Alloalcanivorax dieselolei B5: one gene and its partner. The protein of the gene in region 1 binds, or shares a complex with, the protein of each later gene. Links are inferred from orthologs where the notes say so. Each region holds a gene or a part of one and is shown in the gene's direction. Other genes may lie near its edges.

Region 1 (6,330 bases):
GCAGATGGAAGCGCAACAACTGCGCGGTGGCGCTGTTTTCCACCAGCGCCAGCCAGCGTTGCGATTCTTCCACCAGCATGACCCGGTCACGCAGCGCGGGCGGCAGGCACGCTCGCGGGTCGCCGCCTTGAGAGGGCGCGGGCTGGGCGCGGGCATTGGCCGCCAGCCGTCCCAATCTGGGATGGCGTTTGAGCAGTGCCCCGAGGTTTTGGGGCCGGTTTGTGTTGGCCATGGTATTTCCTTACACTACCCGGCTAATTGTAAAAAAACGATAAGTCTCTCGCCAGCTACTCCGGGCTCGTCGAACCACGGCCAGACCATAACCGGCCGGGTGGCACGAAGGAAACCGGGGAGACCAGCGGGGACGGTGCCGCCCGGCACCACCGGCATTGTCATTTATGAATGGATATTCCGCGGGCCTGCAGACCGCTGGCCTGAAGACTTTTTGGAAGGGGTGTTTCCACACTCATGAACATCATATGGCTTAACAGCAAGGGCGGCCATGCCCGATCGGTGCAGTTATCCCGATCCTGGCTGTATCTGGCGCTTTTGGTAATGGTGGCGCTGCCGGTGGCCCTGGGTACCGGCGCCTACTGGCTGAACTACAAACTGGTGCCGCCGGCATACACCGAAGCCGTGGCCGAGCGGTTCCAGAGCGAACTCAACGAGCAGAAGCGTGAAGTGGCGGACTTGTCCCGTCTCAGCGCTGAGCAGTTCCGCGCCCTGACCCTGCAACTGGCGGACACCGAAGCCCGTCTGGTACGCCTGGACGCGCTCGGGGAACGCCTGGTGGACGTGGCCGGCATCGACGGCCAGGAATTTGATTTCAGCAGCGCCCCGGCCATCGGGGGGCCTGAAGTGGAGGGCAGCAGCAGCTTTACGCCGCCGTCCTTCATGCAGGAACTGGAGCGGGTGACCACCGCCTTGCAGCGGCGCGAGCAGCAGTTGGACATCCTGGAAAAGCTGCTGGCCAACCGTCAGCTCAAGGACGAAACCTTCCTTTCCGGCCGACCGATTCCGCATGGCTGGATGTCCAGCCGTTATGGCCGCCGCACCGATCCGTTCAGCGGCCGGGTGGCGTGGCACAAGGGCGTGGATTTCGCCGCCCGGGACGGATCGCCGATCATTGCCACCGCGTCCGGTGTCGTCACCTTCGCGGGCAAGAAAACCGGCTACGGCCAATTGGTGGAAGTCAATCACGGTAACGGCATCAGCTCCCGCTATGCCCATGCCAAGAGCGTCACCGTGGAAGTCGGGGATATCGTGCGCACCGGCGATACCGTCGCCATCGTTGGCACCAGCGGCCGTTCCACCGGTCCCCACGTGCACTATGAAGTGTTGAAGAACGGCCAACAGGTGGATCCTTCCCCTTATATCGCTCGGGCGCGCCGCTAGCCTGGTCATTCCGGGAGGGGCGGGGTGCTGTCAAGCGCCCCCATTGGCCCGGGACCGTCACCCGGGTCTTGATTCCTCCGCCCAAGGCTTGAATTATGGTCGCCCCTACCCAATCTCGTGAGTAGAATGATCCCTCCTTAGCGCGGGGCGCTCTGCTCCACCCATTGAGAAAAAACGGACGTTTCATGCTGTCTTCCATCGCAAAGAAAGTCTTCGGCACCAAAAATGACCGTGAACTCAAGCGTATGAGCCGCCTGGTCACGGCGATCAACGCGCTTGGTGACGACATGGCCAAACTGGATGACGAGGCGCTGAAAGCCAAGACCGGCGAATTGAGGGGCGCCTTCGCCGAGGGCAAGACGCTGGATGAGCTGTTGCCGGAAGCGTTCGCCGTGGTCCGCGAGGCCGCCACGCGAGTCATGGGCATGCGTCACTTCGATGTGCAGTTATTGGGCGGGATCGCTTTGCACGAAGGGCGTATCGCCGAGATGCGTACCGGTGAAGGTAAAACCCTCACCGCGACCTTGCCGGCCTATCTCAACGCCCTGTCCGGTCTGGGCGTGCACGTGGTGACCGTAAACGAATACCTGGCCGAGCGGGACGCCAACTGGATGCGTCCCCTGTACGAGTTTCTCGGCCTCACCGTCGGCATTATTTACTCCCAGCAGCCGGCGCCGGAAAAACGCGAAGCCTATGGTTCCGACCTTATTTACGGCACCAACAACGAATACGGCTTCGACTATCTGCGTGACAACATGGCCTTCCGGTTGGAAGACCGGGTGCAGCGCAAACTCAACTTCGCCATCGTCGATGAAGTGGATTCCATCCTCATCGATGAAGCCCGTACCCCGCTGATCATTTCCGGTCCCGCCTCCGACTCCTCCGAACTGTATCGCCAGATCAATCTGCTGATGCCACGGCTTCAGCCGCAGCCGGAAGAGGGCGATGAAACCGGTCACTATGTGATCGATGAGAAACAGCGGCAAGTGGAGCTGACCGAGGAAGGCCACCAGCTGATCGAGTCCTTGCTGGTGGAGAACGATCTGCTGGAGCAGGGGGAGAGCCTGTACGCGGCCCATAATCTGACGCTGCTGCATCACGTGCACGCCGCCCTGAAGGCCCACGCCTTGTTCCACCGGGATCGGGAGTACGTGGTGCAGAACGACCAGATCGTTATCGTCGATGAGCACACCGGTCGGACCATGCCGGGCCGGCGCTGGTCCGACGGCATCCACCAGGCGGTGGAAGCCAAGGAAGGGGTGCGCATCCAGCAGGAGAACCAGACGCTCGCCTCGACCACGTTCCAGAACTACTTCCGTCTTTACGACAAACTTTCCGGTATGACCGGCACCGCCGACACCGAAGCGGTGGAGTTTCGTCAGATCTACGGTATGGATGTGGTGGTGGTCCCCACCAACCGTCCGATGGCGCGGATCGACGCCAACGATCTGGTCTATCTGACGCTGAAGGAAAAATTCGAAGCGATTGTCGACGAAGTGAAACAGTGCGTCGAAAAAGGCGCGCCGGTGCTGGTGGGCACCGCCACCATCGAGGCCTCCGAATACCTGTCCAATCGCCTCAATCAGGACAAGATCAAACACGAGGTGCTGAACGCCAAGCAGCACGAGCGTGAAGCCCAGATCATTGCCCAGGCCGGGCGCCCGGGCAGCGTGACCATCGCCACCAACATGGCCGGCCGGGGTACCGACATCGTGCTCGGCGGCAATCCGGAGGAGCAGATCAAGCATCTCGACGATCCGGATGGCGCGGAAGCGCAGAAGATCCGGGACGAATGGCGGGACAACCACGCCCGGGTGCTGGAGGCCGGCGGCTTGCATATCATCGGCTCCGAGCGGCACGAATCCCGCCGTATCGACAACCAGTTGCGTGGCCGTGCCGGCCGTCAGGGCGATCCGGGGTACACCCGCTTTTTCCTGTCCATGGAAGACGACCTGATGCGCATCTTCGCTTCCGACCGGGTACGTAACATGATGCGTTCGCTCGGCCTGAAGGACGGTGAGGCCATCGAGCACCGCTGGGTGACCCGCGCCATCGAGAACGCCCAGCGCAAGGTGGAAGCGCGCAACTTCGATATCCGTAAGAATCTGCTTGAATACGATAACGTGGCCAATGACCAGCGCCGCGTGGTGTACAGCCAGCGCGAGCAGATTCTGGAATCCGAGAGCCTAGCGTCCTCCATCGAAAGCATCCGTCGTGACGTGATGCCGGATGAAATTCACGCCTACATGCCGCCCGGTTCCGTGGAAGATCAATGGGATGTGGATGGACTGGAGCGTACCCTGGCGACCGAGTACAGCTGCCGGGCGCCGGTAAGCCAGTGGCTGCAGGAAGATACCGGGCTGCACATCGACGGGGTGGTGGAAAAGGTCATCGAGACCATGGAAGAGGAATACCGCCGCAAGGAGCAGGAAGTCGGCGAGGAAACTCTGCGCCAGATCGAAAAACACCTGATGTTGCAGATCCTCGACCGTCATTGGAAAGACCACCTGGCCAGCATGGATCATCTGCGCCAGGGCATCCACTTGCGCGGTTACGCGCAGAAGAACCCGAAACAGGAATACAAGAAGGAAGCCTTCGAGTTGTTCCAGGCCATGCTGAACCAGATCCAGCACGAGCTGATCCGCGTACTGCATAATTTCGAGGTGCGACGCGATGACGAAGTGGAACGGCTGGAAGCCCAGCGCCAGGAAGAAGCCCGGATACAGGCGGAGCGGATGAAGGCGCAACAAGAGCAGATGGCCGCGCCCACCGCGTCCGGCGACGGTATCCAGACCCAGGGGCCGCCGCAGGTAGCCCAGCCGGTGGTGCGTGAAGGCCGCAAGGTGGGCCGCAATGAACCCTGTGTTTGCGGTTCCGGCAAAAAGTACAAGCACTGCTGCGGCCGTCTGGAAACGTGATCATTGTGGTCCCCCGCAAGGGGTGAGCACTTTCCCATCCAACCCCGCCATCGGCGGGGTTGGTGCGTTCGGGGCCCTTGCCCCTTTCGGCCAGGAAAGGCCATGCTATTAACCGGGGCCGCGAACAGATGGCCCGAATTATTCCATGACCCTTGGTGAAGGATCGAACATGACGCAGTCGCAGTGGTTTCCGGTGGCCGGGGTGCGCCTGGCCGCGGTGGAAGCGGGCATAAAAAAAGCCCAACGTAAGGACCTGGTGGTGATCGAGCTGGCGCAAGGCAGCCGTGCCGCCGGCGTATTCACCCGCAACCGCTTCCAGGCCGCGCCGGTACAGGTGGCACGCCGTAACCTGGCGGAAAAAGCCCCTCGCTACCTGATGATCAACACCGGCTATGCCAATGCCGGTACCGGTGACAAGGGGGTGGCGCTGTGTGAGGAGACCTGCGTGTTGCTGTCGGAACTGGCTCTGTGTCATCCGGCTGAGGTGCTGCCGTTTTCCACCGGCGTGATTGGTGAACCGTTCGCCATGGAGCCGTTCGAAAACGGTTTGCCGGCGGCGCTGGAGACCCTGGATGAGCACGGCTGGGGTCGTGCCGCCGAGGGCATCATGACCACCGATACGGTGCCGAAAGTGGCCAGTCACCGCCTGGAGCTGGACGGCGTACCGGTGAACATCACCGGCATCGCCAAGGGGGCCGGCATGATCAGGCCGAACATGGCGACCATGCTGGGTTACATCGCCACCGACGCGGATATCGCCAAGCCGGTGCTGGATCGCTGGGTGCGCCAACTGGCGGACGCCTCGTTTAATCGCATCACCGTGGATGGTGACACCTCCACCAATGACGCCTGCATTCTGATCGCCACCGGCCAGTCCGGAGCGGCGCCGATCGAGCAGGAGGACAGCGAAGCTGCCCGCCTGGTGTTTCAGGCGTTGGAGCAGGTGTTCGTGGAACTGGCCCAGGCGCTGATCCGCGATGCCGAAGGGGCCTCCAAGTTCGTCGAGATTCAGGTGCAAGGCGCCGCCAGTGACGCTGACGCCCTGGCGGTGGCGGAGACCATTGCCCACTCCCCGTTGGTCAAAACCGCCCTGTTTGCCTCCGACCCCAACTGGGGCCGGATCCTGGCCGCCGTGGGGCGGGCGCCGATCGACACCCTGGATGTGAACCGGGTGGCGATCTGGCTGGATGAGGTTCGTATCGTCAATGAAGGCGGCGTCGACGACGATTACACCGAGGAACGCGGCGCCGCCGTCATGGCACGTGCGGAAATCACCATCCGCGTGGACCTGGCGGCGGGAACGGGTCGAGGGCAAATGTGGACCTGTGATTTCAGCTATGACTACGTGAAAATCAACGCCGAGTACCGTACCTGACCATGTCCGATTCCCATGAGACCGTTCCGGAAATCACGGTGGTGGCGGGCATTATTCGCGACGGAGACGGACGCTTGTGTCTCAGCCGCCGCCCGGAGCACAAGCATCAGGGCGGGCTGTGGGAGTTCCCGGGCGGCAAGGTGGAGCCGGGAGAGGCCCTCGACGTTGCCCTGGCCCGCGAACTGCACGAGGAGCTCGGGCTGGATGTGACCGGATGCGCGCCGTTCATGACTGTGCGCCACCGCTACCCGGACCTCAAGGTCACCCTGCATTTTCGTGAGGTGCGGCGCTACAGCGGCGAGCCCCACGGCCGCGAGGGCCAGCCGGTGGAGTGGGTGCCGCTGGCCGATATCACCGAGCGCGCGTTTCCCGCCGCCAATCGCCCAGTGGCGCTGGCGCTGAGACTGCCGCCGGAGTGGGTGGTGGTGCCCGAGGGGCTCGAGGAGCCAGCCGTGGTCCAGGGGTTGGAGCGGCTGGACCCGCGACGGCAGGGTGTGTATCTGCGTGGCTGGAGTCAGGATCCGGCACTGCCGAGGCTGGCGGCGTGCTGCCGTGAACGGGGCCTGCCTTTCTGGGTCCGGGATGATGCGGCGCTGGCGGCGCGGGAAGGGGCCGCCGGATTGCATCTGAGCCGGCGGGCTC
Region 2 (3,487 bases), 320 kb from region 1 along the record:
ACCCGGTGAATGTGGTTCGCGCCACGTTCGAGGGTTTGAAAGCGATGGCCTCCGCGGAATCCGTTGCCGCCAAGCGCGGTAAAACGGTCGAAGAGATCCTGAGCTAAGCGCAGACAGACGGAACGTAACGATGGCTGACAAGATCAAGGTAACGCAGGTAAAAAGCACCAACGGCCGGCTGGAAAAGCACAAGGCCTGTGTGCGTGGTCTCGGTCTGCGCCGTATTGGCCATACCGTTGAAGTTGAAGACACCCCTGCGGTACGCGGCATGATTAACAAAGTCGCGTACATGGTGCGGGTAGAGGGAGAATAAGCGATGCGTTTGAATGATCTGCATCCCGCTGAAGGTTCCCGTCCGGCCCAGAAACGGGTTGGCCGCGGTATCGGCTCCGGTCTCGGTAAAACGGGTGGTCGTGGCCATAAAGGTCAGAAATCCCGTTCCGGTGGCACCGTGAAGCCCGGGTTCGAAGGTGGTCAGATGCCGCTGCAGCGTCGTGTGCCGAAGTTCGGTTTCACGTCCAAGCTGGCAATGGCGACCGCTGAAGTACGCCTGGAAGAGCTGGCTAAAGTGGAAGGCGACGTGATCGACCTGGCCTCTTTGAAAGCCGCTGGCGTGGTTCGTTCTGACAAGAAGCGCGCCAAGATCGTGCTGCGCGGCGGTATTGACCGTGCCGTGACGGTGCGTGGCGTGGCGATCACCAAAGGTGCCCGCGAAGCGGTGGAAAAAGCCGGCGGTAAAGTCGAGGAATAACAGGAACCGGGCTATGGCCAAGAACCGTGCACAAACGCTTAACAGTGGTGCCGTCGCAGCCAGCGGTGGTGCCACTCGGGAGTTGTGGCGTCGTATCGGATTCCTGCTTGGGGCCCTGCTGGTGTTCCGGATCGGGGCGCATATTCCGGTGCCGGGTATGAACCCGGACATGTTGGAACAGATGTTCAACCAAAACCGGGATACCATCCTTGGCCTGTTCAACATGTTCTCCGGCGGCTCCCTGGAGCGCATGAGTATTTTTGCGCTTGGCATCATGCCGTACATTACCGCGAGCATCGTGATTCAGTTGATGACCGCGGTAGTGCCCAGCCTTGAGCAACTGCGAAAGGAAGGGGAGCAAGGGCGCCGCAAGATTACTCAGTATACCCGGTATCTGACCGTCGCCTTGGCGCTGGTGCAGTCTTTCGGAGTATGCGCGGGCCTGAAAAGCCAGGGGATTACCCTGTTGCCGGAAGGCGCCGACAGCATGCAGGTGGCGAGCTTCTATTTTGTAGCCGTGACCTCATTGGTGACTGGAACGATTTTCCTGATGTGGCTGGGTGAGCAGATCACCGAGCGGGGCATCGGGAACGGCATTTCCATGCTGATTTTCGCTTCCATCGTGGCCGGCTTGCCGGGTGCGGTGGCGCAGACCTTCGAGTCCGCCCGTCAGGGCGAACTGGGGCTGCTGGCCATGCTGATGGTGTTTCTGGTGGCCGTGGCGGTGATTTTCGGTGTGGTGTTCGTGGAGCGCGGTCAACGCCGCATTACCGTGAACTATGCCCGACGTCAGCAGGGCCGCCGGGTATACGCGGCGCAGCAAAGTCATTTGCCGCTGAAAGTGAACATGGCGGGTGTGATTCCGGCGATTTTCGCCAGTTCCATCCTGCTGTTTCCGGCGTCACTGACCCAATGGTTCAGTGATTCCAACCCGGATTCCTGGTGGGGGATGACCCTGCGCCGGGTTAGCGATGCGCTGTTGCCGGGTACGCCGCTGTACATTCTGTTATTTACGCTGGCGATCATGTTCTTCTGCTACTTCTATACGGCGTTGGTGTTCAACCCGAAGGACGTGGCGGACAACCTGAAGAAATCCGGGGCTTATATCCCGGGTATTCGCCCCGGTGAGCAATCAGCACGTTACATCGATACCGTGATGGGCCGTCTGACCCTGATCGGTGCCGTGTACATGACGCTGGTTTGTCTGTTGCCGTTGGGTTTGCAGGCGATCTGGAATGTACCCTTCTATCTGGGCGGTACTTCGCTGCTGATCGTGGTAGTCGTAGTGATGGACTTCTGGGGCCAGGTCAATTCCCATTTGATGTCCACTCAGTACGAAAAACTGATGAAGAAAGCCAACCTGAAAGGGTATGGCGGCACCGGTCTGGTGCGTTAACATGGCCTAGCGGCCGAGATAGTGAGGCGAGTGCGATGAAAGTTCAGGCTTCTGTAAAGAAGATCTGCCGTAACTGCAAAGTGATCCGCCGCAAGGGCCGGGTCATGGTGATCTGCAGTGCCGAGCCGCGGCACAAGCAGCGTCAGGGTTAATAGGCGAGCTTCTTTCCTAGAGATTGGTTGAAATTCAGTCGGTGTAACGCTAGACTCTCCCGCCTTTCGGCGCCAGAGACTGGCGATACCGCTTTGTGAATCGGAGATATTCGGATGGCCCGTATTGCAGGCGTAAACATCCCGGACAACAAACATACGGTGATTTCCCTCACCTATATTTTCGGGATCGGCCGCACCCGTGCTCGCCAGATTTGCGAGCAGACCGGCATTGCGCCGGAGGTTAAGATTCGTGATCTGTCCGGCGATCAGCTGGACGCGATCCGTGCGGAGATTGCCAAGGTTTCCACGGAGGGCGACCTGCGTCGGGAAATCAACATGAATATCAAGCGGTTGATGGATCTGGGCTGCTACCGTGGCATCCGCCATCGTCGCGGCTTGCCGCTGCGCGGTCAGCGCACCAAAACCAACGCCCGCACCCGTAAGGGCCCGCGGAAACCGATCCGCAAGTAAGTCCTGAATTTGGATAGGCATCATGGCTAAAGCGAAAAGAGACAGTGGCGCACGTCGGAAGAAGGTAACGCGGACCGTTGCGGATGGCATCGCTCACGTACACGCTTCTTTCAATAACACCATCATTACCATCACTGATCGTCAGGGCAATGCGTTGTCCTGGGCGACCTCTGGTGGCGCGGGTTTCCGTGGCTCCCGTAAGAGCACCCCGTTCGCGGCCCAGGTGGCTGCCGAAAACGCCGGAAACGCCGCCAAGGACTACGGCTTGAAGAATCTGGAAGTGCGGGTGAAAGGCCCGGGTCCGGGTCGCGAGTCTTCCATTCGGGCGCTGAACGCCTGTGGTTACAAGATTACCCATATTCAGGACGTGACGCCGATTCCGCACAATGGTTGCCGTCCGCCGAAGAAGCGCCGCGTGTAACGGGAGTTAGAGCAAGATGGCAAGATATCTCGGTCCCAAGTGCAAGCTTTCCCGTCGTGAAGGCACTGACCTGTTTTTGAAGAGCGGCATCCGTCCGCTGGAATCCAAGTGCAAGGCGGAGCAACCTCCGGGTCAGGCCGCCGCCGGTCGCCGCCCCAGTCGTTTGTCCGACTATGGTGTGCAGCTGCGGGAAAAACAGAAAGTACGTCGTATGTACGGTGTACTGGAAAAGCAGTTCCGTAGTTACTACAAGAAGGCGGCCCGCTCCCGTGGCGCCACCGGTGAAGTGTTGCTGC

Evidence for each region.
Region 2: the proteins of secA (region 1) and secY are in contact, whole or in part, in a crystal structure (PDB 3DIN), measured with the Thermotoga maritima proteins. The link is inferred for Alloalcanivorax dieselolei B5 from one-to-one orthologs. Residues at the interface, in WP_004082002.1 of Thermotoga maritima: Glu261, Ala262, Arg263, Lys300, Ala301, Arg302, Thr303, Ile304, Ile305, Leu323, Tyr324, Asp325, Pro326, Val329, Ser330, Tyr333, Ile336, Lys340, Phe345, Val349, Glu363, Phe364, Tyr374, Ser375, Gly376, Gly377, Glu393, Ile395, Thr482, Ser483; in WP_004081795.1 of Thermotoga maritima: Glu108, Gly109, Glu110, Glu111, Ala236, Glu237, Arg238, Arg239, Ile240, Thr241, Ile242, Gln243, Tyr244, Ala245, Arg246, Arg247, Val248, Thr249, Gly250, Arg251, Arg252, Val253, Tyr254, Gly256, Ala257, Ser258, Thr259, Tyr260, Leu261, Pro262.

What each region holds. Positions count from the first base shown.
Region 1 is NC_018691.1:3,870,655-3,876,984, reverse strand. Bases 1,233-4,513 are described here. They hold secA (preprotein translocase subunit SecA), read left to right. Parts: upstream 1,233-1,580; coding sequence 1,581-4,313; downstream 4,314-4,513. Other genes in these bases: argJ (bifunctional glutamate N-acetyltransferase/amino-acid acetyltransferase ArgJ), read left to right, coding at 4,483-4,513; B5T_RS17210 (M23 family metallopeptidase), read left to right, coding at 1,233-1,395. Outside these bases: B5T_RS17215 (hypothetical protein), read right to left, coding at 1-232; more of B5T_RS17210, read left to right, coding at 469-1,232; more of argJ, read left to right, coding at 4,514-5,688; B5T_RS17195 (Nudix family hydrolase), read left to right, coding at 5,691-6,330. UniProt on the Escherichia coli protein: Required for protein export, interacts with the SecYEG preprotein conducting channel.
Region 2 is NC_018691.1:4,191,044-4,194,530, reverse strand. What follows is about bases 1-2,955. They hold secY (preprotein translocase subunit SecY), read left to right. Parts: upstream 1-764; coding sequence 765-2,147; downstream 2,148-2,955. Other genes in these bases: rpsK (30S ribosomal protein S11), read left to right, coding at 2,793-2,955; rpsM (30S ribosomal protein S13), read left to right, coding at 2,414-2,770; rpmJ (50S ribosomal protein L36), read left to right, coding at 2,183-2,299; rplO (50S ribosomal protein L15), read left to right, coding at 317-751; rpmD (50S ribosomal protein L30), read left to right, coding at 131-313. Outside these bases: more of rpsK, read left to right, coding at 2,956-3,191; rpsD (30S ribosomal protein S4), read left to right, coding at 3,208-3,487. UniProt on the Escherichia coli protein: The central subunit of the protein translocation channel SecYEG. Consists of two halves formed by TMs 1-5 and 6-10.